Regions from separate parts of the Massilia sp. 9096 genome, predicted to be linked through region 1. Evidence: predicted binding sites of a transcription regulator. Region 1 holds the regulator's gene; each other region holds the start of a gene.

Region 1 (7,108 bases):
GCGGCAGGCAATGAGCAGCGATTAAGCAGCATTCATCGCGCGTCTTTGACGAATTCATCGACAATTATTGCGGTATGATGCGCTCATGCGCATTGTACTCATCACCGGTATCTCGGGCTCCGGCAAATCGGTTGCCCTGAACGTCCTCGAAGACGCGGGTTATTATTGCGTCGACAATCTTCCACCCGCCCTGCTGCCGGCCCTGGTCAAGACCGTCGACGGCGACCCGGACAAGAAGATCGCGGTCGCGGTCGACGCCCGCAGCGCCGAGTCGCTGGCCGAGCTGCCGGCCACGGTCAGCACGCTGCGCGACGAAGGCCACCAGGTCAAGGTGATCTTCCTGACCTCGAGCACGCATTCGCTGGTCGCGCGCTTTTCCGAAACGCGGCGCAGCCACCCGCTGTCGCACGAACTGCGTCCCGGCGAGAACCCGGCGTCGCGCCGCACGCTGATCGAGTGCATCCTGGAAGAGCGCGACCGCCTGGGACCGATCGAAAAGCTCGGCCACGTGATCGACACCTCCGAGCTGTCGGCCAACAAGCTGCGTGCCTGGGTCAAGGAACTGGCCGAGGTCGAACACGCGCCGCTGACGCTGTTCTTCGAATCGTTCGCCTTCAAGCACGGGGTGCCGCTGGACGCCGACTTCGTGTTCGACGTGCGTGCCGTGCCGAATCCCTACTACGACCTGACGCTGCGCCCGCTGAATGGCCGCGACGCGCCGGTGATCGCCTTCCTCGACGCCCAGCCGCAAGCGACCGAGCTGCTGTCGGACATCCGCGCCTTCATCGCCAAATGGCTGCCCTCGTTCAAGAAGGACAACCGCAGCTACCTGACGGTGGCGGTCGGCTGCACCGGCGGCCAGCACCGTTCGGTGTACATGGCGGAGCGGCTCGGGGCGTATTTCGGCGATACCGAGCGCGTGGTGGTCAGGCACCGCGAGCAGCCGTAAGGCCTCGCGCGGGACTGCGCGTCACGCGCGCGCGAGGATCACAGATGGCGCAGCGGATGCGCCCAGTCCGGCCACACCGGTTCGAAAAAGCGCGCCACCATGTCCGGCGTGACCGCATCCAGCGCCGGCGGATTCCAGGCAGGCCGGTTGTCCTTGTCGATCACCAGCGCGCGTACGCCTTCCAGCACTTCGCCGTGTTCGAAGTTGCGGCGCACCACCGAACGCTCCATGCGCAGGCAGTCGGCCACGCCCATGGCGGCGCCGCGTTCGAGCATCTCGTGGGTCACGCACATCATCAACGGCGAGCGCTGGCGCATCGCCTGCAGCGCCTGCTGCGCGAACGGATCGTCGTCGCCGGCCAGCGCGGCCATGATGGCGGACACCGATGCCGCGCCGAAGTGGCGGTCGATGACGCTGCGCGCGGCTTGCAGCTTGCTCGCGCCGGCCTGCTGCGCAAACGGTGCGGCAAAGTCGCGCATGGCCGCCGGCAGTTGCGCACCCGGGGTCGCCTCGATCAATGCGTGCAGCGCGCCCATCTGCTCACCCGGCACGAACGCGTCCGCCAACCCGACATACAGCGCATCCGCCGCGCCAATTGTCGCGCCCGTCACGCCCAGATACACCCCCAGCTTGCCCGGCGCATGCGACAGGAAGTGACTGCCGCCCACGTCCGGGAACAGCCCGATGTTCACCTCCGGCATCGCCATCTTGGTCCGCTCGGTCACGATGCGCAGTGCGCAGTCGGGGCCGCCTTGCGCGATGCCCATGCCGCCGCCCATGACGACGCCATCCATCAGCGCGATGTAGGGCTTGGGATAAAAATGGATCAGGTGATTGAGCGCGTATTCTTCGGTGAAGAAATCTTCGAGCAGCGCGCTGCCACCGCCCGGCGTGGCACGGCCGGCTTCGTAAAAGAAGCGGATGTCGCCGCCCGCGCACAGCGCTTTTTCGCTGCTGCTGGCGATGACGACCGCATCGACCGCAGGATCGTCGCGCCAGAGCAGCAGGGTCTGCGTCAGCGCACGCACCATGTCGAGCGACAGCGAATTGAGGGCCTTGGGCCGGTCGAGGGTAAAGGTGCCGGTGCCGTTGGCAATGCGGGTCTGCACGTGTTCGCGGGTAGCGTCTGCGCTCATGATGTCGGAGATGGTTGATCTAGCCGCATCATAAAACGAAAAGGGCGCCAGTGCGCCCTTCGTCATGCTGTGCTGCGGACGGCGTCAGGCCGTGGCGGCTGCACTGTCTCCTTCATCCAGCATGCGCTTGTGTCCGGTGTGACTATGATTCTGCAGCATCTGCTTGTATTTGACGACCTGCCTGTCCAGGCGGTCCATCAGCATGTCGATCGCGGCGTACAGGTCGTGCGCGGCGCTGGCGATATGCAGGATCTTTCCCGCCACCCGCAGATTGATCTCGGCCTTTTGGCGTTTGTCTTTTTCGGTGAGATTGTCGATGCAGAGGATGACGTGGGAATCGATCACTTGATCGAAATGGCGGGTGATGCGTTCGAGCTTGTTCTGTACGTATTCACGGATGGCTGGGGTGACATCGAGGTGATGGCCGCTGATGGTGAGATTCATACACACACTCCTTTGAAGATACGCTGCCGCAAGCGTGCGCAGGAGCGCAACAGGCAGCGTTTGTTACAAGGATTTGCGAAGGCTAACGGGCGGGATCTTGAGCGCCTCACGGTATTTGGCGACCGTGCGCCGCGCAATGACCATTCCCTGTTCCCCTAGCATCTCCGCGATCTTGCTGTCGGATAAAGGGTTCTTGGGGTCTTCTGCTCCTGTGAGTTGTACGATGAGAGCCCGGATGGCCGTCGATGATGCTTCGCCTCCCGCCTCGGTGGCAACGTGGCTCCCGAAGAAATACTTCAGCTCGAACATGCCGTGCGGGGTCAGCATGTATTTCTGCGTTGTGACGCGAGAAATTGTGCTCTCGTGTAAACCTAGTGTATCAGCTATCTCGCGTAAAACAAGGGGCCGCATGGCAACCGCGCCGTGCGAGAAAAAGTTGCGCTGCCGTTCGACGATGGCCTGGGCCACGCGCAGGATCGTGTCGAAACGCTGGCGCATGTTCTTGATGAGCCACTTGGCTTCCTGCAGCTGCGCGCTCATCTGGGTCTCGGATTTGCCCTGCTTGAGCGCCTGCGCATACAGGCTGTTCACGCGCAGGCGCGGCATCACTTCGGGATTCAATTGCACGCTCCAGCCATCCTTGGCGCGGCGCACGATCACGTCCGGCACCACGAAGTCCGACACGTCCGAAGCGAACGCGGCGCCCGGGTGCGGGTTGCAGCGGCGGATCACGGCCTGGGCTTCGCGCAGGTCCTCGTCGTCGCAGTCGAGCGCCTTTTTCAGCTTGTTGAATTCGCGCTGGGCGAACCAGCTCAGGTAGCGCTCGACGATGACCAGGGCCATGCGCCGCGTCACCAGCGGCACGCCCGGCATGCGGCGGATCTGCAGCGCCAGGCACTCGGCGGCGCTGCGCGCGCCCACGCCCGCCGGGTCGAGGCTCTGCACCATCGACAGCGCGGTGCGCAGTTCGTCGAACTCGATCTCGAGCTCTTCCGGCAGGCGCGCGTGGATGTCGTCCAGCGATTCCTCGAGGTAGCCGTTGTCGTCGAGCGCGTCGACGATCAGCTCGACCAGGGCGCAGTCGCGCGCCGCGGCGCAGGTCATGCGCACCTGCTCCATCAGGTGTTCGCGCAGCGAGACCGGGCTGGCCTCGAGCTGCGGACGGCCATCCTCTTCCTCGCCGCCGCCGCTCGACCGGCCGCCCTCGCCCCAGTCGCCGTCGTGCTCGGCGGCGTGCACGTCGTCGCCGCCTTCGTGGCCCTCGCCCTCGGCGTTCGCGGCCGGCGCGCTGTGCTCGTCGCTGCCGTTGGCGTTGGCCGGGCTGGGAGCCTCGCCCGGCGTGGCCGGGGCGTTGTTGATGGCGCCGTCGCCCAGCAGGCGCACCGAGCGGTCGAGCGGATCGTCGAGCCGTTCGAGCAGCGGATTATCACTCAGGACCTGCTCGATTTCCTGGTGCAGCTCGAGAGTGGACAGCTGCAGCAGGCGGATCGACTGCTGGAGTTGCGGCGTGAGCGCAAGATGCTGTGATGTCTTGAGTTGCAGCGTCTGTTTCATAACTACATTCTGAAGTGTTCACCCAGATACACGCGGCGTACCGATTCGTCGGCGATGATGTCGTCGGGCCGGCCGGAGGCCAGCACCGCACCCTGGTTGATGATGTAGGCGCGGTCGCAGATGCCGAGCGTCTCGCGCACGTTGTGGTCGGTGATCAGCACGCCGATCCCGCGCTCCTTCAGGAAGCGCACGATGCGCTGGATCTCGATCACGGCGATCGGGTCCACGCCCGCGAACGGCTCGTCCAGCAGCACGAAGCGCGGATCGGTCGCGAGCGCGCGCGCGATCTCGACGCGGCGCCGTTCGCCGCCCGACAGCGACAGCGCCGGGTTCTGGCGCAGCTTGTCGATCTGCAGCTCGCCCAGCAGCTGGTCGAGGCGCTCGTTGATGCGCGCCTTGGACAGCGGCTTGCCGTTCTCGCGCTGCAGCTCGAGCACCGCGCGGATGTTTTCCTCGACCGTCAGGCGGCGGAACACCGAGGCTTCCTGCGGCAGGTAGGACAGGCCCATCAGCGCGCGCCGGTGGATCGGCAGGCTGCTGATGTCGGCGCCGTTGACTTCGATGGTGCCGGCGTCCGACGGCACCAGGCCGACGATCATGTAGAACGACGTGGTCTTGCCGGCGCCGTTCGGGCCGAGCAGGCCGACCACCTCGCCGCACGCGACTTCGAGCGAAACGTCGCGCACCACCAGGCGCTTGCCGTAGCTTTTCTGGAGACCCTTGACGACCAGGGTGCTGCCGCACGCGATCGCGGCTGCGTCGTTGCGCACCTCCATCACTTGTTCCCTGCCGCTGCCGGTTGCGCCGCGGCGGGGGTGGCGGCCGGTGTGGCCGCGGGTGCGGCAGATGGGGCGCCAGGCGCCGCCGCCGGTGCGGGCGCTGCAGCGCCGGCCGGTGCGCGGTGCGGCTGCAGCGTCATGCTGCCGCGGCCATTGCCGACCTTGTTCTCGCCGTTGGCGTCGTTGCGGCCGACCAGGACTTCCTTGCGGTTGTCGTACGAGATGAATTCGCTGTCCATCTCCTGCGTTACTTTCGTGCCGTCGAGCTGCTTGATGACGGCCTTCGAGAACAGCTTGACCAGGTCGTTGCGCTCGTCGTACTCGATGCGCTGGGCCTGGCCTTCGTCCCACATGTTGGGGCCGTCGTCGCGGTGCTGGCGGAAGGTGGCCAGCTTGCCCGGCGCAGCGGTCAGGATGAAGGTGCGGTAGCCGTCCGGGGTCTCCTGCACTTCGGCCTTGTCCGACTTCAGGATCATGGTGCCGCGCGTGATGACCACGTTGCCGGTGGCGATGTAGTTCTGCGTGACCTGGTCGACGTGGGCATCGTTGTAGTCGATCTTGATCGGCTTGAGGGCGTCCGCTTTCTCGGCCGATGCGGCCAGCGGCAACAGGAAGATGGCGGCAGCGAGTATTTTTTTCATGGGTGCTTGTCCTCTCTAGTAGGGCTTCAGCGCTGCTGGCGCGGCGGGAAAGTGGCCGTGCCGCGGCCGCCCAGCTGGATCTGTTGGGTTGCGTTGTTGGCTACCATGCCGATGGCGTCGACCTTGGCGTCGCCCAGCGTCATGGTGATCGGCAGTTGGGTCTTGGCGATCTCGTCGTCCGTCAGCAGCGTCATGGCCTCGGTGCGGATGCGCAGCGGCTGCAGCGCGCCCATGCCCGGGCGCGCCGGTGCGCCGGGACGCTGGATGTCGACGTTGCCGGCCAGGTCGACCTGGTTCTGGTTCTGGTTCACGTTCGCGCGCTCGGCGGTCATGGTCATGTGCGGGCGCTCGACCGTCATGCTCACCACGATCGGCTTGTCGATCAGGGAGGTGTTGTCGGCCGGGTGGTGGGTCAGGCGGTCGCCGGTGATCACGTAGCGCGGCTGGCCGGTCTCGGTCATGCGCACGAAACTGAAGTTGTCGATGATGTAGTCGGGCTCGTTGCCCGCATCGATGTTCGGCCCCGACTGGTCGCCCTGCATCACCTGCAGCAGCCAGAAGCTGCCGAACGCGGCGAACACCCCGAGCAGCATCAGGGCCAGCAGCGGGCCGCGGTGCGCGGTGCGCTTGTTGCGAGTGTTCGTGGCCATGGCCTCCATCCTTATCCGAAATACGGCGCGAGCGCCTGTTCGTAGGTGCCCTGGGCGCGCATCACCATGTCGCAGACTTCGCGCACGGCGCCGCGTCCGCCCGGATTCCTGGTCACGTAATGCGCGCGGTACTGCACGTCCGGATGGCCGCTCGGCACCGTGACGGCAAAGCCGACGCGCGACAGCAGCGGCAGGTCGATCACGTCGTCGCCGATGTAGCCGCACTCCTCGGCCGTGACGCCGGTTTTCTCGAGCAGCTCGGCAAACGCGATGCGCTTGTCGTGCTGGCCCTGGAAGACGTGGGTGATGCCCAGGTCGGCCGCGCGCTTGATCACGATCGGCGAGGTACGCGCGCTGATGATCGCGGTCTGCACGCCGCTGCGATTGAGCAGCTGGATGCCCAGGCCGTCCAGCACGAAGAACGTCTTGGTGATCTCGCCGTTGGCGTCGTAGGTCAGGCTGCCGTCGGTGAGCACGCCGTCGACGTCGAAGATCATGACTTTGACGCGCGCCGCGCGCTGCATGTGTTCCAGTGGGACGCCCATCAGATCACCTTGGCGCGGGTCAGGTCGTGGATGTGCAGCGCGCCGACCAGCACGTCGTCGGCGTCCGTCACCAGCATCTGGTTGATGCGGAATTCTTCCATCACGGCGACGGCGTCGACCGCCAGCTGCTCGGGGTGGATGCGGCGCGGATTGGCGTGCATCACGTCGCGGATCACGACCCTGGAAAAGTCCTGGGCCTTTTCGATCAGGCGGCGCAGGTCGCCGTCGGTGAACACGCCGACCGGGCGTCCGGCCTCGTCGACGACGGCGGTCATGCCCATGCCCTTTTCCGAAATCTCGAGCAGGGCCTGGGTCAGCAATGCGTCGGGTTTGACCTTCGGCACCGCGGCGCCGCTGCGCATGACGTCGCGCACGTGCGTGAGCAGACGGCGCCCCAGGGCCCCACCCGG
Region 2 (7,108 bases), 220 kb from region 1:
CGGTGCGTTCAAGTTCTGGTCGATCCCGCGCTCGGCATGGATGCGGTAGAAGCCGCCGACCACATAGCGGTCGATCATGTACACCACCGGTTCGGCCACCGCGTCGTTGATCGATTCGAAGGTGGGTACGCCTTCCTGGATCATGACGTCATGGACTTCGATGCCATCCTTGATCACCGACATCTTGTTACGCTGCTTGCGGTTCAAGTCCTTGACCTCGCTCGCATCCTTCACCGTCAAGATGCCCATGCCGTAGGTGCCGGCGTCGGGCTTGACGATGACGAACGGCTTCTGGTCCTTCATGCCGTATTCCTTGTACTTCTTCTTGATCTTCGACAGCAGCGCCGACACGTTATCGGCCAGGCATTCCATGCCGGTGTCTTCCTGGAAGTTCACCTCGCCGCACTTGTTGTGCAGCGGGTTGACCAGCCAGGGGTCGATGTCGATCAGCTTGCCGAATTTCTTCGCCACTTCGTCGAAGGCCTTGAAGTGGTTGCTCTTGCGGCGGATTGCCCAGCCGGCGTGCACCGGCGGCAGCAGCGACTGCTCGTGGATGTTTTCCAGGATCGACGGGATGCCGGCCGACAGGTCGTTGTTGAGCAGGATCGTGCATGGGTCGAAATCGGCCAGGCCGACGCGGCGGCCGTTGGGCGAACGCACCAAGGGCTCGACCACCAGCATGTTCCCGTCCGGCAGCGCCAGCGGGGTCGGCTGGGTCACCTCGGGCGACAGCGAGCCCAGGCGCACGTGCAGGCCGGTCTGGCGGAAGATCTGCATCAAACGCTGCACGTTCTGCAGGTAGAACGGGTTGCGCGTATGGGTTTCCGGAATCAGCAGCAGGTTGCGCGCGTCCGGACAGTATTTGTCGATCGCCGCCATCGCCGCCTGCACGGTCAGCGGCAGCATCTCGGTCGACAGGTTGTTGAAGCCGCCCGGGAACAGGTTGGTATCCACCGGCGCCAGCTTGTAGCCGGCATTGCGCAGGTCCACCGAGCAATAGAACGGCGGGGTATGCTCCTGCCACTCGAGGCGGAACCAGCGCTCGATGGCAGGCGTGGCTTCGAGAATCTTCTTTTCCAGGTCCAGCAGCGGACCGTTCAGGGCAGTGGCGAGGTGGGGAACCATAAAATGACGTCCTTGAGGCTTCTTGGCGATATGGGTGACACAAATTGGGGCGGCCCAGCGCCTTTTAAAGTCCTATTATCCCATTGGAAATAAAAAAGCGCCCCGCAGGGCGCTTTTTCATCTTCAAGCGGGGCTATCAGGAATGGTACGCCGATTCGCCATGGCTGGTGATGTCCAGGCCCTCGCGTTCCGCGTCTTCCGACACGCGCAGGCCGAGCACCACGTCGACGATCTTGTAGGCGATGAACGAGATGACGGCCGACCACAGGATGGTGGTGCCGATCGCCTGCGCCTGCACCAGCACCTGGCTGCCGATCGAGTACGGGTCGGCCGACATCTTGTTGGTGGTGTAGTCGAAGATGCCCTGGCCGCCCAGCTGCGGCGCCGCGAACACGCCGGTCAGCAGCGCGCCCAGGATACCGCCCACGCCGTGCACGCCGAACACGTCGAGCGAGTCGTCGGCGCCGATCAGGCGTTTCAGGCCGTTCACGCCCCACAGGCAGACCATGCCGGCCACCAGGCCCATGATCAGGCCGCCCATCGGACCGACGTAGCCGCAGGCCGGGGTGATCGCCACCAGGCCGGCCACTGCGCCCGATGCGCCGCCCAGCATCGACGGCTTGCCCTTGGTGATCCACTCGCCGAACACCCACGACACGGTCGCGCCGGCGGTGGCCAGCAGGGTGTTGACGAAGGCCAGCGCGGCGACGTCGCCGGCTTCCAGCGCAGAGCCGGCGTTGAAGCCGAACCAGCCCACCCACAGCATCGAAGCACCGATCATGGTCATGGTCAGCGAGTGCGGGGCCATCGATTCGCGGCCATAGCCGACGCGCTTGCCGATCAGGATCGCGCCGACCAGGCCGGCGACTGCCGCATTGATGTGCACCACGGTGCCGCCGGCGAAGTCCAGCGCGCCCTTCTGCCACAGCCAGCCGGCCTTGGCGGTTTCGGTCGCCAGGGTCGAGGCGGTGATCGCGTCAGGACCGGTCCAGAACCAGACCATGTGCGCCACCGGCAGGTAGCCGAAGGTGAACCACAGCACCACGAACAGCAGCACCGCCGAGAAGCGCGCGCGCTCCGCGAACGCACCGATGATCAGGCCGCAGGTGATGGCCGCGAAGGTGCCCTGGAAGGCCACGTACACGAACTCGGGAATCACCACGCCCTTGCTGAAGGTGGCTGCGGTCGAGAAGCTGGCCTTGACCGGATCCCAGATGCCCTTCAGGAACAGGCGGTCGAAGCCGCCGATGAAGGCGTTGTTCTCGGTGAACGCGAGCGAGTAGCCGTACAGGCACCACAGCACGATGATGACCGAGAAGATCATGAACACCTGCAGGAGGATCGACAGCATGTTCTTCGAGCGCACCAGGCCGCCGTAGAACAGCGCCAGGCCCGGGATCGTCATCATGATCACCAGCATCGTCGAGACCATCATCCAGGCGGTATCGCCCTTTTGCGGCGTCGGCGCCGCGGCCGGGGCTGCTGATGCCGGGGCTGCTGCTGTGGCGGCGGCCGGGGCGGTAACAGGCGCTGCCGCCGGGGCCGAGGCGCTGTCGGCCGGTGCGGACGCGGCCGGGGCCGAGGCTGCCGGCGCGGCAGCCGCCGACGGGGCCTTGGGAGCATCCTGCGCCAGCGCCGGCAGCGAACTGCCCAGCGCCAGCGCGACGGTGACGCCTGCGATCAGTTTTGTCATGGTATGGATCATCGGGTTCCCCTTACAGCGCATCGTTGCCGGTCTCGCCGGTACGGATACGGATTACCTGCTCCAGATTGGAGACGAAAATTTTGCCGTCACCGATTTTGCCGGTGCGGGCAGCGCCCTGGATCGTGTCGATCACCTGGTCGACGATGGCATCGTCCACCGCGGCTTCGATCTTGGTCTTGGGCAGAAAGTCGACCACGTATTCCGCGCCACGATACAGCTCGGTGTGGCCCTTCTGGCGGCCGAAGCCCTTCACTTCGGTCACCGTGATGCCATGCACATTGATCTCCGAAAGCGCTTCACGCACTTCGTCGAGCTTGAAGGGTTTGATAATCGCGGTGATCATTTTCATGCTGTTGCCTCTTTCAGAAAGTTTTTGAAACTGAAACGACGACGCCGGACTTGCCCAGATTTTCCCTGTCCGGGCTCAGGTAAGCGCTGGTGTCGGCTTTGAACCAGGCCAGGGCAACGGTACAAATGCCCAGGTCCTTGGTCGCACCGATTTTGTAGTCCGTGTACGACAGTGAACCGTTGTGACGGACGTTCTGGCGTCCGGCATGCAGGATCACGGTAAAACCGTTCCCGACGTCGACGTTGGCGCCGACGTCCAGGTAGCCGCTGTTCTTGCTGTCGGCGGTGCCGAACAGGTTGGTCAGCGAATGCGAATACTTGATATAGGCGGGGCCATAACCGAGCTGGCCGTACAGCTCAAAGGTATTGGCATTGACTGCGAGGCTGTTACTTGGGTAGAAGTAGTACAGCCCACCGACGTCATAGGTGATGTCGCCGGTGATGTTGCCGCGTTTGCCGCCGTAGATATCCCATTCCACGTTGCCGTCGCCACCCGCATCCTTGATCCACTTGATGGTGGAGAGCCAGGTGCCTACGTATAAACCGGTGGGGTTGTTCACGTAGTCGGCGCCGCCTTGCAAGGCGGGGTCGAGTCGGGTCTGGGAAATGCCGCGATACCGGTAGTCGCTGGTAATCGAGGCGTTATAGCTCACTTCGTTATCGGGTTTCTGCTCTTCGGCGCCAGCCAGCCCGGTGGTCAGGCCCCACAGTCCTGCGATGAGTACTGCGGTATTAGTCCAATTGCTGCTGAGACGCTTCATGACACTCTCCCTGTTGTGGTTATGAACAATCCTTTGTAATAGGTTTACAATCGAGCATGCAGCTCAGGTATGCGTATAGCTTTTGTATATGCTTTAGCACGATGCGTGCCACCCCAAGCCGGACCGGCTGTGGCTTGTTTTTCAAGCTTGCCGTCCCCACTTTTGATGCCAGAAAAATAAACGCCGTAAGTATGCGCGCCTCATGATGGTGCACGCACCAAATGGGATGCATGCGCACCGCTCCGGTGCAAGCGGTTTAGGCTAAGGAATAGCGATGAACAACTTCTTCAACGACCTGCAGGACAAGATCAACCAGGCGATCGAAAATTCGCCGGCCAAGGACATCGAGCGCAATGTGAAGGCGATGATGACCCAGGGCTTTTCCAAGCTCGACCTTGTGACGCGCGAAGAATTCGACATCCAGGCGCAGGTGCTGACCAAGACCCGCGCCAAGCTCGATGCACTGGAGCAGCGCGTGGCCGACCTGGAAGCCAAGCTGGCGGCATCGGCCACCCAGGGCTGACCGGAGCCTTGGTACACGGTGGTGCACCCAAGCGCCGCCGCTTATCTGGACGAGCGCCGCAGCCAGCGGCGCACGATGCGCCAGCCGCCGAACAGCGCGGCCCCGGCCACGCCCGTGCCCAGCACGATTCCCACCATGTAGCCGGCCGGATTGCGCCAGCCCAGCGTATCGGCGGCGAAGATCAGCAGGCTGGCCACCACCACCTGGCTCATCCATACGCGCGGCAGCGCGCGCAAGGCGGCCACGTCGCCGCGCCGCTCCAATTGACGCGCCACGACCAGCGCCGGTGCGCATAGCAGGCAGAACAGCGTCACCAGGACGATGCAGGTAAAAATCAGTCGTGGCATGCGCTTGCTCTTTCTCTTTGCTGCTTCACAAATGGTCTCATCGGCGGCGCCCTATGATGGGCAGCTTCGCATCCTCCACCAAAACGCCTGATGAGTCTAGCCGTTCTCCGCAGCCGCGCCCTCGCCGGCGTCCAGGCGCATGCCGTCAGCGTCGAAGTCCACCTCGCCAATGGCTTGCCCGCGATGAGCATCGTCGGCCTGCCCGACGCCGAAGTGCGCGAAGCCAAGGACCGTGTGCGCGCGGCGCTGCAGAACTCCGGCTTCGAAGTGCCGAGCCGGCGCATCACGATCAACCTGGCGCCGGCCGAGCTGCCGAAAGAATCCGGCCGCTTCGATTTGCCGATCGCGCTCGGCATCCTGGCTGCGTCCGAGCAGATTCCCATCGAGGCGCTGGACGGCTACGAATTCGCCGGCGAATTGTCGCTGTCGGGCGAGCTGCGTCCGGTGCGTGGCGCGCTGGCGATGAGTTTTGCCATGCGGCGCGAAGCCGGGGACGCGGGCGGCACGGCGCGCGCCTTCATCCTGCCTCACGCTAACGCCGACGAAGCCGCGCTGGTGCGCGACGCCATGGTCTATCCGGCGCGCACGCTGCTCGAGGTTTGCACGCATTTTTCAACCAGGAGCGAGGACGGACACCTGGCGCGCCACCAGGCGCGGCCCAGCCTGGATGCCCCGGTCTACCCCGACTTCGCGGACGTGAAAGGCCAGCAGCACGTCAAGCGCGCGCTCGAGGTGGCGGCGGCCGGCCTGCATTCGATCCTGCTGGTCGGCCCGCCCGGCGCCGGCAAAAGCATGCTGGCCGCGCGCTTTCGCGGCCTGCTGCCGCCCTTGAGCGAAGACGAGGCACTGGAAGCGGCCGCAGTGCAATCGCTGGCCGGCAGCTTTTCGATCGAGCGCTGGCGGCGCCGGCCGTTTCGCAATCCGCACCACACCTGTTCGGGCGTGGCGCTGGTCGGCGGCGGCGGCGTACCGCGCCCGGGCGAGGTGTCGCTGGCGCATCACGGGGTCTTGTTCCTGGACGAACTGCCCGAGTTCGACCGCAAGGTGCTGGAAGTGCTGCGCGAGCCGCTCGAAGCCGGCGTGATCACGATCTCGCGCGCCGCCCGCCACACCGACTTCCCGGCGCGCTTCCAGCTGATCGCGGCGATGAATCCCTGCCCCTGCGGCTGGTTTGGCCATCCGTCGGCCAGGTGCCGCTGCACGCCCGACGCGGTGCTGCGCTACCAGGACCGCATTTCCGGGCCGCTGCTCGACCGCATCGACCTGCAGGTCCCGGTCACGGCGATGGCGCCAGAGACGATGGCCCAGCTGGCCGATGGCGAGCCGAGCAGCGCCATCGCCGAGCGCGTCACGCGCGCGCACGCGCGCCAGCAGGCGCGCCAGGGCAAGGCCAACCGCCAATTGTCGACGCGCGAGATCGACCGCCATTGCCGGCTCGATGCCGCCGCGTCCACCCTGCTGCGCGAGGCGATGCAACGCCTGCACTGGTCGGCGCGCGCCTACCATCGGGTGCTGAAGGTGGCGCGCACGGTGGCCGATCTTGCCGATGCGGACACGGTCGAGGCCGGCCACGTCGCCGAGGCGATCCAGTACCGGCGCGCACTGCGCGATGGCTGACGCGATGGGGCCAGAGATGGCGCCTGAAAAAATTGCAGAAGATATATCGCCGGGACGCGGTGTTTGCTACCATCGCCGGATGACCCTCCGTCCCGTCCCCGCCCTCGCCGCCCTTCTGCTGCCGGCCCTGCTGGCCTGCAGTCCCAAATACAATTGGCGCGACTACGCCAGCCCGGACGCGCCCTACCGCGTGACGTTCCCGGCCAAGCCGGCCAGTTCTACACGCGACATCGAGCTCGACGGCATGCGCGTCGCGATGACGATGACGGCGGCCGAGGTCGACGGCGCCACCTTCGCGGTCGGCACCGCCCAGGCGCAGGATCCGGCGCGCGCCCAGGCCGCGCTCGAGGCGATGAAACTGGCGCTGCTGCGCAATATCGGCGCCAGCGCGCAGCAGCAGGCATCGGCGTCTGCCTCGGCCACGAGCGGCGGCGAGAACCGGGCCGCGCTCGACGTCGACGCCACCGGCAATGCGAACGGCGCGCCGATGCGCCTGGTCGGCCATTTCGAATCACGCGGCAAGCGCTTCTACCAGGTGATCGTGATGGGCCGTCCCGAGGCGGTCCCGCCCGAACAGCTCGAACAATTCTTCACGTCCTTCAAGCTCCAATGACCGACCTCCCGCCTGACCTCCACGCGCCGCCGGCGCTGCGCCTGCATGGCCTGCACAAGAGTTTCGGCC
Region 3 (7,108 bases), 2.3 Mb from region 1:
TGAAGCTCTCCTGCGGCGAAAAGCCGAGCGGGTACAGGGTCGGCAGGCGGCTCGGCAGGCGGTAGTTCTCGAACGCGGCCGCCTTCTTGTGGCCGTAGGTGGCGAAGCTGTACAGGTTGACGTCGCCCGACAGGTCGACGCCGAAGTTGGCCGCGGCGATCTGCTGGTGGTACTGGGCGTCGCCCTGGATGTGGTTGACGTTGGGGTAGCCGGGCGCACTCTTCAGGCTCGGGTTGGCCGCCAGCGTGGCGGCGTCGATCACGCGCGGATCGATGCCGCCGCGGTCCGAAAAGCCGTGGTACTTGTCTTCGACCGTCAGGCTCAGGAACGAATCGCCGAACGGCGACAGGCCGATGTTGGCCGCGCCGTCGCCGGTGTGGCCGCCGCCGTCGCCGTAGCCGCCGCCGTTGACGTTGGCGGTGCCGCCCTTGTAGTTGGACTTGAGGATGATGTTGACCACGCCGGCGATGGCGTCGGTGCCGTACTGGGCGGCCGCGCCGTCCTGCAGCACTTCGATGTGGTCGATGGCCGAGACCGGGATGTAGTTCAGGTCGGCCGCCGCGCCGCCCTGGTACGGCCCGCCCAGCACCGCCAGGTTGGCGGTGCCGTGGCGGCGCTTGCCGTTGACCAGCACCAGCGTGTTGTTGGGCGACAGGCCGCGCAGGCGCGCCGACAGCGTCATGTTGGCCATGTCGCCGCCGAAGGCCTGGGCGTTCAGCGACGGCAGGTTCTGCGACAGCGCCTGGATCAGGTCGGGCTGGCCGGTGCGCGCCAGCGAGCTCGCGTCCAGCACCTGGATCGGCGCCGCGCTGTTCTCGGCTTTCAAACCGGTGACGCGCGTGCCGGTCACGATCACGACGCCGGCGCTGGTCGGGCCGGCCTCGGCGGCCGGGGTGACGGCGGCGGGCGCGGCGGGTTTGTCGTCCTCGGCGGCGTGGGCCAGGCCCAGGCTGCAGGACAGGACGCCGGCGGCGACGCCGGTGTGGAGGATGACCTTGTGCATGAATACCCCTTTGTTGGACTTTTTGGACGAATGGATCGGACGTTGCTGGTTCGAGCGTGAGTCGTTATTCATCTCCAAGATGCCGCTTGCGGGCCGCTCTGGCGTCGGCCTCGCTGGACATGCCGTGCTGCGTGCTGCGTGCTGCCGTGCTGCTGCGTACTGCTGTTGGGTGCTCCGGTGATTACTTCCTGGCCGCCACCACCTCGATCTCGACCAGCCAGCCGGGATTGGACAGGCCGGCCACCTGCACCACGGCGCGCGTCGGCAGGTTCGGCTGGGCGCCGCCGAAGAACTGGGTGTAGGCGGCCTGGAAGCCGGGCACGTCGGCCTTGCCGTTCTTGGCCGGGTCGCCGACCAGGAACACCTGCATCTTGACCACGTCGCCCATCGTCAAGCCCATCCCCTTCAGGACGTCCTGGATCTTGGTCAGTACCCCGGTCGTCTGGGTCTTGGTGTCGCCATACGCTGCCAGCGTGTTCGGATCGGCGGCCTTGTCGATCGCGGGCGGCACCTGGCCGCTGACGAAATGGATCGTGGTCGCGGGCGGCAGCGTCACCGCCTGGGCGATCGGGAAGTCCGAGTTGGGGATCTTGTGGCGCACGATGGACTGGGCCTGGGCCTGCAGTGCGGGCAGGGCGCACAGCAGCAGGGGCAGGGCGATGCGGCGCAGGGCGCGTTTGGTGGTTTGCATGGGTCTCCTTTCGATGGTCGGTGTGTGCTCAGTGCTTGTTGCCGAACTTGCCGTGCGTGGCCGGCGCCACGCCGAGCGCAGTGCGCTGGGCCGTGACGTCGTCGGCGCTGAGCGGCGCCGCGCTGTTGCCCCAGCTCGAGCGCACGTAGCTCAGCACCGCGGCGATCTCGCCGTCGTCGAGGCTGTTGGAAAAGTCGGGCATGCCGCCGCGCCCCTTGAGCAGGACCGTGGCCGGATCGGTGGCCGGGCCCTGCACGAAGGCGTTGCCGGCCAACGCCGGAAATGCGCCGGGGATGCCCTTGCCGCTGGCCTGGTGGCAGGCCGCGCAGTTCTTGGTGAACAGGGCCTTGCCGTCCATCGCCGGCCCCTGGGCTTGCGCCTGCGCGAGGGTGGCGCCGGCGCTGAGGACCGCGCCGGCGATCAGGTGTCGTAGCTTCATGCGCTTGCTTTCTTGTGGAGTTGTTCGATCTGCATCCAGCTTGACTCGATGGCGCCGGCCTGCCAGCCGGTCAGGTAGCTCAGGTGCTCGCCGGCCAGCATCACGCGGCCTTCGCCTTCCAGCAGGATCGGGTAGGCGCCCTGGCGTCCCGCGTGGTCCCATTCGGCCCAGCCGCCCAGGTTGTACTGGACGCGGTGCCAGGCCACCGAGAACGACGATTCGAACGACTCGCGGTAGGGCGGGAAGATCTTTTCGCCGGCGCTCACCGCGAACTCGGCGCGCTCGGTCGGCGACAGCGCGCTGACTTCGATCGCGTCGAGCGCGTAGTGGTAGTAGCCGAGGATCACGCCCTTCTTCGATTGCCAGCCGGTCGAGGGCAGCGAGATCGTGTTGATGCCCTTGATGTCGGTGAGCACGTGGCCGCCGTAGATGGCGTCGTCTTCCTCCCAGAAGCGGCGCTTCATCTGCAGGCCGATCTTGCCGACCGGGGCGTACGACACCTGCTTGATCGCGCCCTTGAATTTGTCCGAGAAGTCGGTGTCGATGGTGCGCAGCACCGACAGCGGGATCGCGCACAGCACGTAGTCGGCCGTCACGGTCGACATCTTGCCGCTCTTGACGTCCTTGGCCGTGATCGTCACGTGGTCGGGCGACTGGCGGATGGTCTGCACTTCCTGGCCGTAGCGGATCTTGTGGCCGACCCGTTTGGCGAAGGCCTTCGCGATCTGGTCCATGCCGCCGACCGGCTGGAACATCGTCGCGTGCATCGGGAATTCCTGCACCGCGCTGTAGACCTTGCCGACCTTGGAGGCCAGCAGGTCGTGAAAACCGAGCGGATCGTAGGGCGTGCCGGGATTGAGGCCGGCGCCCGGGTTGACCGCGTAGCCAGCGCCGTTGCGGCCCTTGTACGCCAGGTCCTTGCCGGACAGCGCGCCCTGGTGCTGCAGGTAGTCGAGCAGCAGCACCTGGTCGTCGGCGCTGAGCTGGGTGTCGAGCTGTTTCGCCTGCACCGTCTTGGCCAGCAGTTCGGTGACGTGGCCGCGCATGTCGGCCTTGATGCGTTCCTGGCGCAGGCGCTGCTTTGAGAAGGGACCGGCGTCTTCCATGTAGACCCAGGCATGGTCGTTCTCGTTGACCATGACTTCGAGCGGCACGCCGAATTCGCGCGTGTAGTACAGCGTCGACTGGTGGTCGAGCGGGATGCGCCAGGGGCCGTGGTTGATGTACAGGCCGTCGTCGAAGCGGCAGGTCTGCATCTCGCCGCCCAGTTCCTGCAGGCCGAAGCCTTTGCGCGCGGTCTGGCAGCGTCCGCCGGCGAAGGGCCGGGCTTCGAGCACCTCGACCTGGTAACCCAGCTTGGACAGCTCGTAGGCGGCGGTCATGCCGGCCAGGCCCGCACCCAGGATCGCCACTTTCTTGCCTTTGCCGCTGCCGCTCAGCGCAGGCGGCGCGTTGACCCTGGAGGCGATGCCCATGCCCCAGGCATTCATGGTGTTGAGTAACAGGGCCGTACCGCCGACTGCGGCGGCACGGAACAGGAATTCGCGTCGGGTCAGCGACGGGCTTACAGGATTCATCCGCACCTCAACTGGTCATCAAAAACACGTATGTGTTGCTTGAGTTTCAGCAATAGGCGTGCCAGCGAGATACTCGAAATAAAACAGGTTTATGTGGAAAATAAAGTTCTTTCCTAGCTCGGCTGAATGTCAGCCCGGCGTAAGGCGGCAAAATCAAATAAAGTTCGTTCTTGCGCCCCTGTCTTGCTGTGCATACGTGCGTGAGGGACGGCACCGGGCCGCGACGCCGTACGCACTTTGATCGGCAGGCGACACACTTTATTTTTTCTATGGTTTGATGGAATGCCTACTGCATATCGATATGCATAAAGCAAATGAAAAACGGGCCGCGCGGCCCGTTTTGCGGCATTGCACCATCATGGGTGCGTACGCACTGGAATGGTCAGGCGGACAAGCCGTGCTGCACCGCGGCGACACCGATGCCGTTCGCGGCGACGCAGCCGTCGCGCTCGAGCCAGTAACTGAACTGGCCGAAGCTGGGCGCGGTGCCGGCTTCGCAGGCCGGGTAGAACTCGGCCAGCATCTGGCGGTAGGCGGCGCGGCGCGAAAAGTCGCCGTGGCTGGCCCGGTAGCGCGCGACCGCCGTGCTGAACACGGCGCGGGTGGCGGCGTCGATGTTCAGGCCCGCAGGCTGGCCCGGCTTGCGCGGCCGGCCACGCTTGACGCCGGCGCTGGCGCCGCGCGTCTTGCCGCGCGCGCCGGAATTGCCGTAGTCGGGCAGCAGCGCGTCGATCACCTGGCCGCGCTCCCAGTAGCGGCGCAGGTAGCGCAGCACGCTCGGGCGCGACACGCCGTGCGCTTCGGCGCAGCGCGCCACCAGCGCGGCCCGCGCACGCGCCTGGTACAGCGCCGGGCCCTCGGCCTGCAGGCAGGCGACGATGTCCCAGGCCTTGTCGCGCAGGGCCAGGTGCTTGGGCGGCAGGTCGGGCGGGGCCGGCGGCGCCGCGTACGGGTCGTGCAGCAGCAAACGCGCGCGCCGGCCCAGCACGTCGTCGGCCAGCACCTGCAAGGCCATCGTGTGCGGCTGGCCGTTACGCCGGCCGAGTTCGAAGGTAGCGGCGAGGGCGCGCTCGCGGTCGATCCACAGGATGCGCAGGGTGCGCACCGGCGCTGTGTATTGGATGACATCGTTTGGCAGAAACATGGGGGCTCCTTGCGGCGTCAAGCAATTGAGTCTAAGCAATTACCGCGCCAGGAACCGCCTTTCAGGGAATACAAGCCTCCACGCTTAGTTCAAATCAAAGGTTGGCTATGCGCCACGCTTAGTCTTCTAGCTTCGTGCCGCGGACCGCACGTGCGCCGCCCGAGACCGGGGCGGCGCCGTGTCCGCAGCCATCCACGGCGGCACCGTCCGCCATCTTGCAACCGTAGTCAATGATGAGTGAGGTACGCATGTATCCGTTTCCACGAGCGATCAACCCGGCGGTTCGCACCCACGTCGATGCCCAGACCGCGTTCCTGAATGACGTGTCCAAGTCGATGTTCAAGTCCTTCCAGCAGGTGTTCGACCTGAACATCCAGCTGGTCCAGACCATGCTGGAAGAAACCACCCTGGCCGGCAAGCAGATGCTGAACGCCGACCGCCAGACCGAACTGCTGAGCGCCGCCACAGCGCGCGCCCAACCGGCCAGCGACAAGCTGCGCGCCTACCAGCAGCACATCGCCCGCCTGGCGGCCGACGCCCAGGTCGAGCTGGCCCGCGTCACCGAGCAGCACCTGCAGAACACCAGCCGCACTGCCCAGGCCCTGGCCGAGGAAGTGGCGCGCGACGCCAGCGAGCAGACCGAACGCGGCCTGCGCGCCCAGCAGGAAACCGCACGCCAGTACGCCGATCCGTTCTCGCGCTCGGGCGAAGGCGATTCGCGCATCCAGCGCAGCAACGGTGACGGCCAGGGCATCGATGAACAAGGCGTTGGCCAGCAGCATAGCCAGTCGAGCCAGCAGCAGCCGGGCGGCCAGCAGCGCAGCGCCACCGCGCACTAAGGCTGCCTCCCGCTTTCCTGTCTTTCCACCAGCCCGGCTGCGCCGGGCGTCATCAAGCCGCTCCGGCCGGCTGCGCCGCGCCCCCAGGCGCTCCAGCAACGCCGCCCGGTACTGGCGGCTGCACGGGGCGCGCATGCCGCCCTGCAGCTGCAGTTCGCAATCGCCCTTGTCCAGCGGCAGCAGGCGCTCGATGCAGGCCAGGCGCACCGCGGCGCGCCGGTGGCAGCGTACGAAGTCGGGGCCGAGCCGGTCCACCAGTCCCGCCAGCGTCTGGCGCAGCAGCGGACTGCCGCTCGCGGTATGCAGGACCACGTAGTTGTCGGCCGTTTCGATCCAGCGGATCTCGTCGATGCGCACCACCCGCGTGCCGCCGCGTTCGCTCACCAGCAGCTGGCGCAGCGGACCGAGCCGGGGCAGTTTCTGCGGCGCGGGTTCCGGCGTGGCCGCCGATGCCGAAGCCGCGGCATCACCCGCTGCTTCGCTTGCTGCTCCGGTCGCAGCTTCGGTTGCAGCGTCGCTGCCCGGCGCGTGCCCGCGCGCGCCTGCGTCCGTGCGCGCATCCACGCGCGCGCGCAGGCGCTGCAGCGCGCGTTGCAGCCGTTCGGCGTCGTAGGGCTTGAGCAGGTAGTCGATCGCGTCGAGGTCGAATGCGCGGATCGCGTACTGGTTCCAGGCGGTGACGAACACCAGCAGCGGCGCCGGTTCCGGCAGCGACGCCGCCAGCTCGAGGCCGGACAGCTCGGGCATCTCGATGTCGAGGAACAGGGCGTCCGGCCGGAACAGCGGGATGCGCGCCAGCGCGTCGATGGCGTCGACCGCTTCGTCGACCGCCTCGATGCCGCTCTGGCCCGCCAGCAGCCGGCGCAGCTTGTCGCGCGCAGGGCGCTCGTCGTCGACGATCAGGATGCGCACGGCAGCCTCAGTTCGGCGCGCACGCCGCCGCCGTCGCGCGCCGCCAGCGACAAGCTGGCGCGCTCGCCGTGCAGCGCCCTGAGGCGCGCGCGCAGGTTGGCCAGGCCGATGCCGCCGGGCGCATCGATGGCGCTGGATGACGGCGCCGGCGCGCCCGTCGCGGCGGGCGCTAAGGTGCCCACGTCGTCTTCGACCCGCAGCACCATCTGCCCGGCCTCGCGTATGGCCGAGACGCCGACGCGCACCGCACCGCGGCGCTGTTCGACCGTGTGCTTGAACACGTTCTCGATCAGCGGCTGCAGGCTCATCGCCGGCAGGCGCTGGCCGAGCAGGGCCTCGTCGACCTCCCAGCCGATCGTCACGCGGCCGTCGAAGCGCGCCGCCATCACGCCGGCGTAGCCGCGCGCCAGGCGCAATTCGAAGTCGAGCGACGCTTCGTGCGCATCGCCCAGGGCCAGTGTGGCGCGCAGCACCTCGGCCAGCTGGACCAGCGTGGCGTCGGC
Region 4 (7,108 bases), 310 kb from region 1:
TGCTCGAGCTGGGCCGGCCGCTGTTCTATGCGTTGCGCCATACCACGCGCATGTTCGGCACCGCGGTGCCGCCGGCGGTGCTGGCGGCGGTCGCGCCGCAAGGCCCGAACCCGGTGCTGCTGCCGCTGATGGACTGGCTGTTCGCGCGCGCGCTGCTGCCGCTGCACCCTAGCTGCGACACCCGTGCCAGCGCCGGCGCGCGCTTCCTGCTGTACGTGCGCGGCAACTGGCTGCGCATGCCGCCCTTGCTGCTGTCGCGCCACCTGTTCCACAAAGCCTTCCTGACGCCGCGCGCTGCGTCGTGACCTTCGGCCACACGCTGCTGGCTTCGATCGCACGGATCGCATACCATAGCTCGTATTGAATTTAATGCAATTCATACCGATGAGGACGGCATGGACGATGCGCGCGACCCCCTGGTGCGGCTGCAGGATCTGCAGCACTTTCTCGCCAGCGGCACCTTGGAGGACCGCCTGAACCAGCAAGCCGCCTCCACGGCGGTCCTGATCGGCGCCGCCAGCTGTTCGATCATGTTGCTGGGCAGCGGGGAGGGCGCGGATGCGCGGATGCGCCTGGTCGCGCGCCACGGCCGCCTGCCGGATGCCGCGCTGGAGGCCTCGGTCGGGCGCGGCGAAGGCATCGCCGGGCGCGTGCTGGCCAGCGGCGAAGCGCTGCTGGTGCCCGACATCCACGTCTCCGAACTGGCGCCGCTGGCGCGCCGGCATGCCGACTGCGGCTCCAGCCTGATCTGCGCGCCGATCCGCATCGACGGCAAGCTGGTGGGTGTGGTCAACGCCGCCAGCACCCCCTGTGCGCCGGAATTCGGCGAGACCGAGTTGCGCCTGCTCGAGGTCACCGCGCTGTTCATCGGCAAGTCGATCCAGGTGCAGCAGCTGCAGCGCCTGCTCGATTCGCGCTTTGCCCAGATGGCGCTGCTGCAGGAAGCGCAGCAGCGGGTCGGCGAATCGGTGCGGGTGGCGTACCAGAATCCGGAAGACGTGGCCAAGATCCTGGCGCGCTCGTTTTTCCGCGAAATGACCAGGGCCGGCTTCGAGTCGGCGCAGATCGTCAGCGCGGCCACCGAATTGATCGACCAGCTGAACCAGCATCTGCAGCAGCGCCGTCCGCACGCCTGATGGTGTATTGATCGATGCGCTACGCCGCGCATGGACGAAAAAAAACCGGCCGAAGCCGGTTTTTTTCAAGCTGCCGACGGGTCGAATTACTTCGACTTGCGACGACGCAGAGCTGCCAGGCCCATCAGGCCGGCGCCGAAGATTGCCAGCGATGCCGGTTCCGGCACGGCGTTGGTGTTCAGCTTCAGCTGGCCGCCGTTGTTGACGTAGAAGTATGCCGGCGGGGCGTTCATGGTGTCAGCCGAACCGCTCAGCGCTGCGCGGGCGGTGGCGCTCGAGGCGTTGCCCAGGTCTTGCGAGGCGTTCGAGGTCACGAAACCGATGGTGTAGCCAGCCGACAGCGCGGTGCCGTATTCGTCGGTGAAGACGCCGTCAGCGAAGTAAGTCGACACGAAGTTCAGGGTCAGCTGACCGTTGCTGTTCGGGGTGCCGTCCGGGTTGATCGCGCCGCCGCCGCCAGCGACTTGACGGAAGCTGGCGATCAGGGTGCCGGTCGCTGCGCCGTCGCGGTTCTGGACGGTTGCGCCATTGCTGGTGTTGTCGTACGCCTGGGTCGGGTTGTAGTAGATGTTCAGCATGCCGCCTTCGTTGAAGGTGATCTGGCCGCTGCTGATGCTGCCGGTGCCGTTGCCGCCGGTGTAGTCGCCGGTCAGCTGGCCGTTGCCGCCGAACAGGTTGGTGCCGGCGTTCTTCGTGGTGATGTTGAAGATGCCGTTGTCGGTGAAGGTGAAGCTGTCGCCGGTGCCGAAGCCCTGGTTCTGAACGAAGCTGTCACCGTTGAAGCCCAGCTGGTTGATGCCGGTGATGGTCGGGCCGCCGCTCGGCAGGTTCAGGTTCCAGTTGAACAGCTGGGTGTCTGCATGGGCAGCCGACATTGCGGCTACGGTGATTGCGGTGCCTACCACGGCTTTGATTGCTGCGCGCATCTGAATCTCCTTAATGATCGGTAAAAAGTATCTGTGTGTTTTATCGTTAGCTGCACGGTTCTCAGTAAGCAGGTTCCGTGCCAGACTCAATAAATCACAATAAATAATTGATCTATAAGGAGATTTTATTAATTGTTACGTGGAAATAGAAGATTTGTGTAAAAAAGCTCGACAGTAAAACGCCATAAATTTTGCACAGAGGAAAAAAAGACAACGGATGCCAAAAGCATCCGTTGTCATTATTTCATCAACTGCTCGACCGATAGTCGCTCGGAGCGCGCCGTCGGCGCCGGCCCCGCGCCAATGCGCCCCATGTAGACCGGGAACGCGTCGTCGGTAAAGATCAGGCTGGCGGCTTCCTGTTGTAGGCGGCGCGCCGGGCCGTGCAGCTTGGCGGCCTGCGTGAACGGCGTGCCTTCGCGCACATACTTGGAAAAGATCAGCGGCGTCATCTCGGGCTGCATGAACAGGCCGAGTTTCGTCAGCGTCAGCCAGAAACGCTGCACCGCGCGTCCGGCTTCGACATAGTCGTCGATGGTCCTCGGTTGCTGCCTGGCTTTCAACACGAAGTGGGCGGCGCAGGCCAGGCCGGGCAGCAGGTCCATCTGCAGGCGCGGCGCCCAGGTGCCCATCAGCGTGTTCATGGTCGACATGCGCTTCCAGCTGACCATCGCCCATTTCATCAGCTTGAGGGTCATGTTGTCGACGCCGAGCGCCTGGTCCGGCACCTTGTCCGGGCTGCGCACCGCGTTCCAATGGATGATGCGGCGGTGCACCTCGAACGCTTCCGGCATGGTCAGGCGCAGCTTGGCATTGTTGAACATCAGGCGCGCCGCCTGCAGCTTCGGTCCGAAGCCTTCGATCCAGCCGACGGCAAAGCCGGGTCCGACCGCCGCTTCCAGCTCGCGCTTTTCGGTGGGGGTGAGCGGGCGCGTGCTCATCGGACGGCGCTGCACGCTGCGCTTGTCGATCGCGCCGATCAGCGCGCTCGGTTGGACGGCCGCATCGGGCGTAAAGCGCACGTCGAACACCGGCGCCTCGATCGGGGCCTCGAGCCGGCGCGTCGCGTGCGCGCGCAAGCCTTGTTCGCTCGCCGCGATGGCCATGGTTTCCAGCAGCGCGCCCATCGAGATCTGGCTCGGATGGCCGTCCAGGTCGTAGACCGTGTCGGCGCGGGTGTCGTAGGCGTGTACGACGACGTGATCGGGGCCGGCCACTTCGAAGCGCCAGCACTGGGTGTTGTCGCCGCTCGGCGCCCAGCGCGCCAGGTCGAGGATGCGGTGGATCGGTTGTGGAATGCTCATGCCTGTGCGGTCTTTCCGGCCAGTTGTTTGCTCATCTGCTTGGTGGCGACGGCGATCATCAGGCGGTGCAGCGGATGCTTGTTGCCGCCCGGGCGCCAGGTGCGCACCAGTTTATTGCGGTAGGCATCGAACTGCACGCCGTACGGCGCCGCCCAGACCTTGCCGCGTCCAAGGAGGATTTTCAGCGATTCAGTGCCGACCACGCCCGAGCACAGCTGCACCGCCATCATCGTCGACGGGCCGCGCCGCTCGGCGAAATTGACCGATTCCGGCACCACCAGGTAAGGGCGGTGCAGGCCGGCCGGCGCCAGGCCGACGACGAAGCGGATCGCCTTGTCGAGCTCGGACTTGTCGCCCCACTGGAAATACTCTTCGAAGGTCATCTGGCCCGGCAGGAAGTTGAGCAGGGCGGCGCCCATGCCGAGCGGGGCCGCAGTGGTGGCCGGGATGCCGAGTTCGGCGCATTTGGCGAAGGTCTGCTGGCGCGCATCGAAGGCGAAGAAATCGAGCGCGTCGACGTACAGATCGACGCCGGACAGGAATTCGCCCAGGTTGTCCTTGTTCACGCCTTGCGGAAAAATCTTGATGTCGATTTCCGGGTTGATGTCCTTGGCCATGCGCGCCAGTACGTCGGCTTTCGGCTGGTCGACGGTCGACATCATCGCGCCGACCTGGCGGTTGAAATTGTGGACGTCGAAGGTGTCGAAATCGGCGATATGGAATTTAGCTACCCCGAGGCGGGCCAGGGTCATGAGGTGAACACCGCCGACGCCGCCGCCGCCGGCAATGGCGACGCGCTTGTTGCGCAGGATTTGCTGCTCTTGCGGGGTCACCCAGCCAATATTGCGTGAAAACGCCTTTTCATAGCTAAACGATATGCTCATCGAGAAAATGGGGAGGGAAAACGGGTTGAAGGGAAAACGACAATGCCGCCCGGAGGCGGCATTGGGAGTCAGGCGATTTGCTGCTGTTCGTCCATGCGCAACAGGCGGTTGATGATGCCGCGTTCTTCGCGCGGCGAGAAGAAGTACGGGTAGAACGAACGTTCGGTGGTGGCGCCGTCGGCATCGAAGGTGCCGCCGTATTTCTGGATTTGCTGGGTGACGAATTCCAGATTCACGCGCAGCAGGTAGGCCGGCGCGTCGACGCGGGTGTTGATCTTGAGCTGGCCTTCCTGCTCGAAGCCGAGCATGCGCTCGTAAAAGCGGCGGTGGCGCGGGTTCACTTCGATCACGATATCCGTGCACTGGTGGATGTCGCGCGCATAGATTACCGCCAGGTGGAACAGGTTGGCGAGCGAGGTTTTCGAACGCACCGACGGATCGAACGCCAGTTTCGTGAACTCGCACAGGCGCGCACCGCGGTTGCGGTGGGCATCCAGTTCTTCCTTGAAGATCTGGTCGGCCATCAAGCCGATCGGAGCATCGATACCGATGGTGAGCGTTCCCACCACGTCGCCTTTGTCAGTTGCGGTGAGGGTGATGCGGTTCGGGTCGTCACTAAACTGATGCGTGCCGGCATAACCACGCCAGGCGTACATCTTGTTGATCAGCATACTGGCCGAATTGCGCCCGTCAGCGGTATCGGTAAGCCGGATTCCGTACGAATCGTGGTTCACGATAACATCCTCTAATTTGGAGGGCGTCATATTATCGCGTTCATCAAAAACATGAGCGTCCGATAGGGATGAGGCCGGTTCACCCTCAGGATTCTTGATATCTTCGAAAGTCGTCATCGCAGACTACCCCCAAGTAATTCGTGCGCCCATCAGTACCGGACGCCCTAGTTTGGCAGGCCGGCCCCGAAACGCGGGCGCCGGCTTATTTTTTGTGCAACTTTGTAACAGTATCTTAACGATTTATAAGGTCTTGAGCAATGCGCGGGCCTCTTCCATTTGTGGGAATGGACGATTTTGCGCGAGCAACTGGTCCAGTACCTTGCGCGCCCCCTGCTTGTCGCCCGATTTGTTCAGGCCGACCGCGAGGTGGTAATGGATCTCGGGTGCATTGGGTGCGATGCCGCCGGCCTTTTGCAGCAGCGGCAGGCCGCGGGTGGTGTCGCCCTGTTCGACCAGCAGCCAGCCCAGGGTGTCCATCACGCCCGGGTTGTCGCCGGCGACCTTGTAGGCCTGTTCGGCGGTCGCCAGGGCGCGCGGATCCTTCTCCTGCTGATAGGCCCAGGCCAGGTTGTTCAGGGCAACCGGGTTGTTCGGATTGGCCTTGAGCAGCGCCTGCAGTTGGGCGATCGCCGTCTTGAAATCCTTGTTGGCCAGGCTGGTTTCAGCCGCGAACATGCCGACCGCCTGGTCGTTCGGGTTCTCCTTCAGCCATTGCGCTGCGCGGGCCTGGGCTTCCTTGCCCTTGCCGGATGCGTTCATCGCCATCAGCGACTTGATCAGGAGCTCGTTCGACTTCTTCAGCGACAGCGCCTTGTCGTAGGCGGCGACCGCGGGTGCAGGCTTTTTCTGCGCCATCAGCAGGTCGCCTTCGAGCGCGAAGCCGGCCGGCGATTTCGGATCGGCCTTCTGCAGGTCGCGCGCCACGGCCAGCGCATCGTCCGGACGGTTGGCGCGCATCGCCAGCTGGACCTGGGCGGCGCGCGCCGGCAGGAAGTTCGGTTGCAGTTCGACCGCGCGCTTGACGTCCGACGCCGCTTCGCTGTCGTTCTTGAGCAGCATGTGCACGCCGGCCAGGCGCAGCTGGGCCTGGGCCGATTTCGGCACCACGGCGACCAGCTTGCTGTAGGTGTCGAGCGCGCTGCTGTAATCCTTGGTCGCGACCTGGGCTTCGCCAACCAGATCGAGCAGTTCGGGGTTGGTCGGGTTCGCGGTCTGGAACTTGCGCGCCAGCGTCAGCGCCTTTTGCGGCTGGTTGATCTGCAGGTAGTGCTGCCCCAGCTTGAGCGCCGGGACGACCGCGTCCGGGTTGGCGCTGCTGGCTTTTTCATACCAACTGGTGGCTTCGTCGGTCTTCTTCTGCGCCATCGCCAGGTCACCCAGGGCTGCCATCGCGCCGAAATTGTTCTTGTCCTTGTCCAGCACCTTCTGGAAACGTCCCTTGGCGGCGTCCGGCTTGCCGTCTTCCAGGTCCATGCGCGCCAGGTTGGTCACGGCCGGGAAGTAAGTCGCCTGCAGCGCCACCGCTTTCTCGAAGGCGGCGCGGGCGTCGGCGCGGTCGTTCTGGGCCATGTAGACCGCACCCTTGAGGTTCTGCACCTGCGCGTTGTCCGGCTGCTGCTTTTCCAGCGACTGGATCGAGGCCAGCGCCTTGTCGTACTGCTTCAGGTTCATCTGCGTCTGCACCAGCGCCATGATGGCCTGGGGCGACTTCGGATCGAGCGAGGTCGCCATCTCCAGTTCGCTCATGCCGCGCGCCTGGTCGCCCTGGGCCAGCTTGGCCAGACCGAGCGAGGTGCGCACCGCGGCGGCCTTCGGCGCCAGCGCAGCGGCTTTTTCGAGGTAGACGTTGGCCTTGTCGAAGTCGCGCACCTGCATGTACGACTCGCCGGCCAGGGCCAGCAGCTGCGGATCCTGGGTCGAATCCTTCAGCACCGGCGCCAGCGCGGCGGCGGCGTCGGCCGGCTGCGAACCCTTGAGCAGGGTCTGGGCCAGCAGTTTGCGCGCGTACAGGTCGGTCGGGTTGCTTTCCAGGTAGTGGCGCAGGTGGCGCTCGGCCTGTTCGAGCGTACCCAGGTTCAGCTCGGACGCGCCGGCCAGCAGGACGCTGGGCATGTGCTCGGGCGC

Evidence for each region. Region 1 encodes sigma-54, which starts transcription at its own class of promoters, with help from an activator protein. Its sites were predicted from a motif close to TGGCANGNAANCTGCTTT; they were not measured.
Region 2: a site for sigma-54 is predicted at 4,033-4,050, ahead of FA90_RS22210 (TorF family putative porin). Genes of this name have one in related genera too.
Region 3: a site for sigma-54 is predicted at 3,757-3,774, ahead of FA90_RS10715 (flavin monoamine oxidase family protein). Genes of this name have one in related genera too.
Region 4: a site for sigma-54 is predicted at 2,128-2,145, ahead of pepA (flocculation-associated PEP-CTERM protein PepA). Genes of this name have one in related genera too.

What each region holds. Positions count from the first base shown of each region.
Region 1 is NZ_JQNN01000001.1:4,872,831-4,879,938, reverse strand. Features, by position in the region: gene rapZ (RNase adapter RapZ) at 86-949, shown strand; gene FA90_RS21185 (enoyl-CoA hydratase/isomerase family protein) at 988-2,085, opposite strand; gene hpf (ribosome hibernation-promoting factor, HPF/YfiA family) at 2,170-2,529, opposite strand; gene FA90_RS21175 (RNA polymerase factor sigma-54) at 2,593-4,083, opposite strand; gene lptB (LPS export ABC transporter ATP-binding protein) at 4,086-4,853, opposite strand; gene lptA (lipopolysaccharide transport periplasmic protein LptA) at 4,859-5,503, opposite strand; gene lptC (LPS export ABC transporter periplasmic protein LptC) at 5,530-6,153, opposite strand; gene FA90_RS21155 (HAD family hydrolase) at 6,165-6,698, opposite strand; gene FA90_RS21150 (SIS domain-containing protein) at 6,698-7,108, opposite strand, start outside.
Region 2 is NZ_JQNN01000001.1:5,094,109-5,101,216, reverse strand. Features, by position in the region: gene gshA (glutamate--cysteine ligase) at 1-1,125, opposite strand, end outside; gene FA90_RS22220 (ammonium transporter) at 1,262-2,818, opposite strand; gene FA90_RS22215 (P-II family nitrogen regulator) at 2,841-3,179, opposite strand; gene FA90_RS22210 (TorF family putative porin) at 3,193-3,939, opposite strand; gene FA90_RS22205 (accessory factor UbiK family protein) at 4,214-4,462, shown strand; gene FA90_RS22200 (hypothetical protein) at 4,504-4,809, opposite strand; gene FA90_RS22195 (YifB family Mg chelatase-like AAA ATPase) at 4,900-6,426, shown strand; gene FA90_RS22190 (hypothetical protein) at 6,506-7,039, shown strand; gene FA90_RS22185 (ABC transporter ATP-binding protein) at 7,036-7,108, shown strand, end outside.
Region 3 is NZ_JQNN01000001.1:2,529,729-2,536,836, reverse strand. Features, by position in the region: gene FA90_RS10730 (TonB-dependent siderophore receptor) at 1-1,003, opposite strand, end outside; gene FA90_RS10725 (RidA family protein) at 1,185-1,694, opposite strand; gene FA90_RS10720 (cytochrome c) at 1,723-2,133, opposite strand; gene FA90_RS10715 (flavin monoamine oxidase family protein) at 2,130-3,710, opposite strand; gene FA90_RS10710 (hypothetical protein) at 4,093-4,854, opposite strand; gene FA90_RS25615 (phasin family protein) at 5,085-5,693, shown strand; partial or broken gene FA90_RS10705 (LytR/AlgR family response regulator transcription factor) at 5,790-6,605, opposite strand; gene FA90_RS10700 (sensor histidine kinase) at 6,593-7,108, opposite strand, start outside.
Region 4 is NZ_JQNN01000001.1:4,560,398-4,567,505, forward strand. Features, by position in the region: gene FA90_RS19715 (nucleotidyltransferase family protein) at 1-305, shown strand, start outside; gene FA90_RS19720 (GAF domain-containing protein) at 396-1,136, shown strand; gene pepA (flocculation-associated PEP-CTERM protein PepA) at 1,223-2,062, opposite strand; gene FA90_RS19730 (molybdopterin biosynthesis protein MoeY) at 2,302-3,366, opposite strand; gene FA90_RS19735 (ThiF family adenylyltransferase) at 3,363-4,250, opposite strand; gene FA90_RS19740 (N-acetyltransferase) at 4,319-5,101, opposite strand; gene prsT (XrtA/PEP-CTERM system TPR-repeat protein PrsT) at 5,225-7,108, opposite strand, start outside.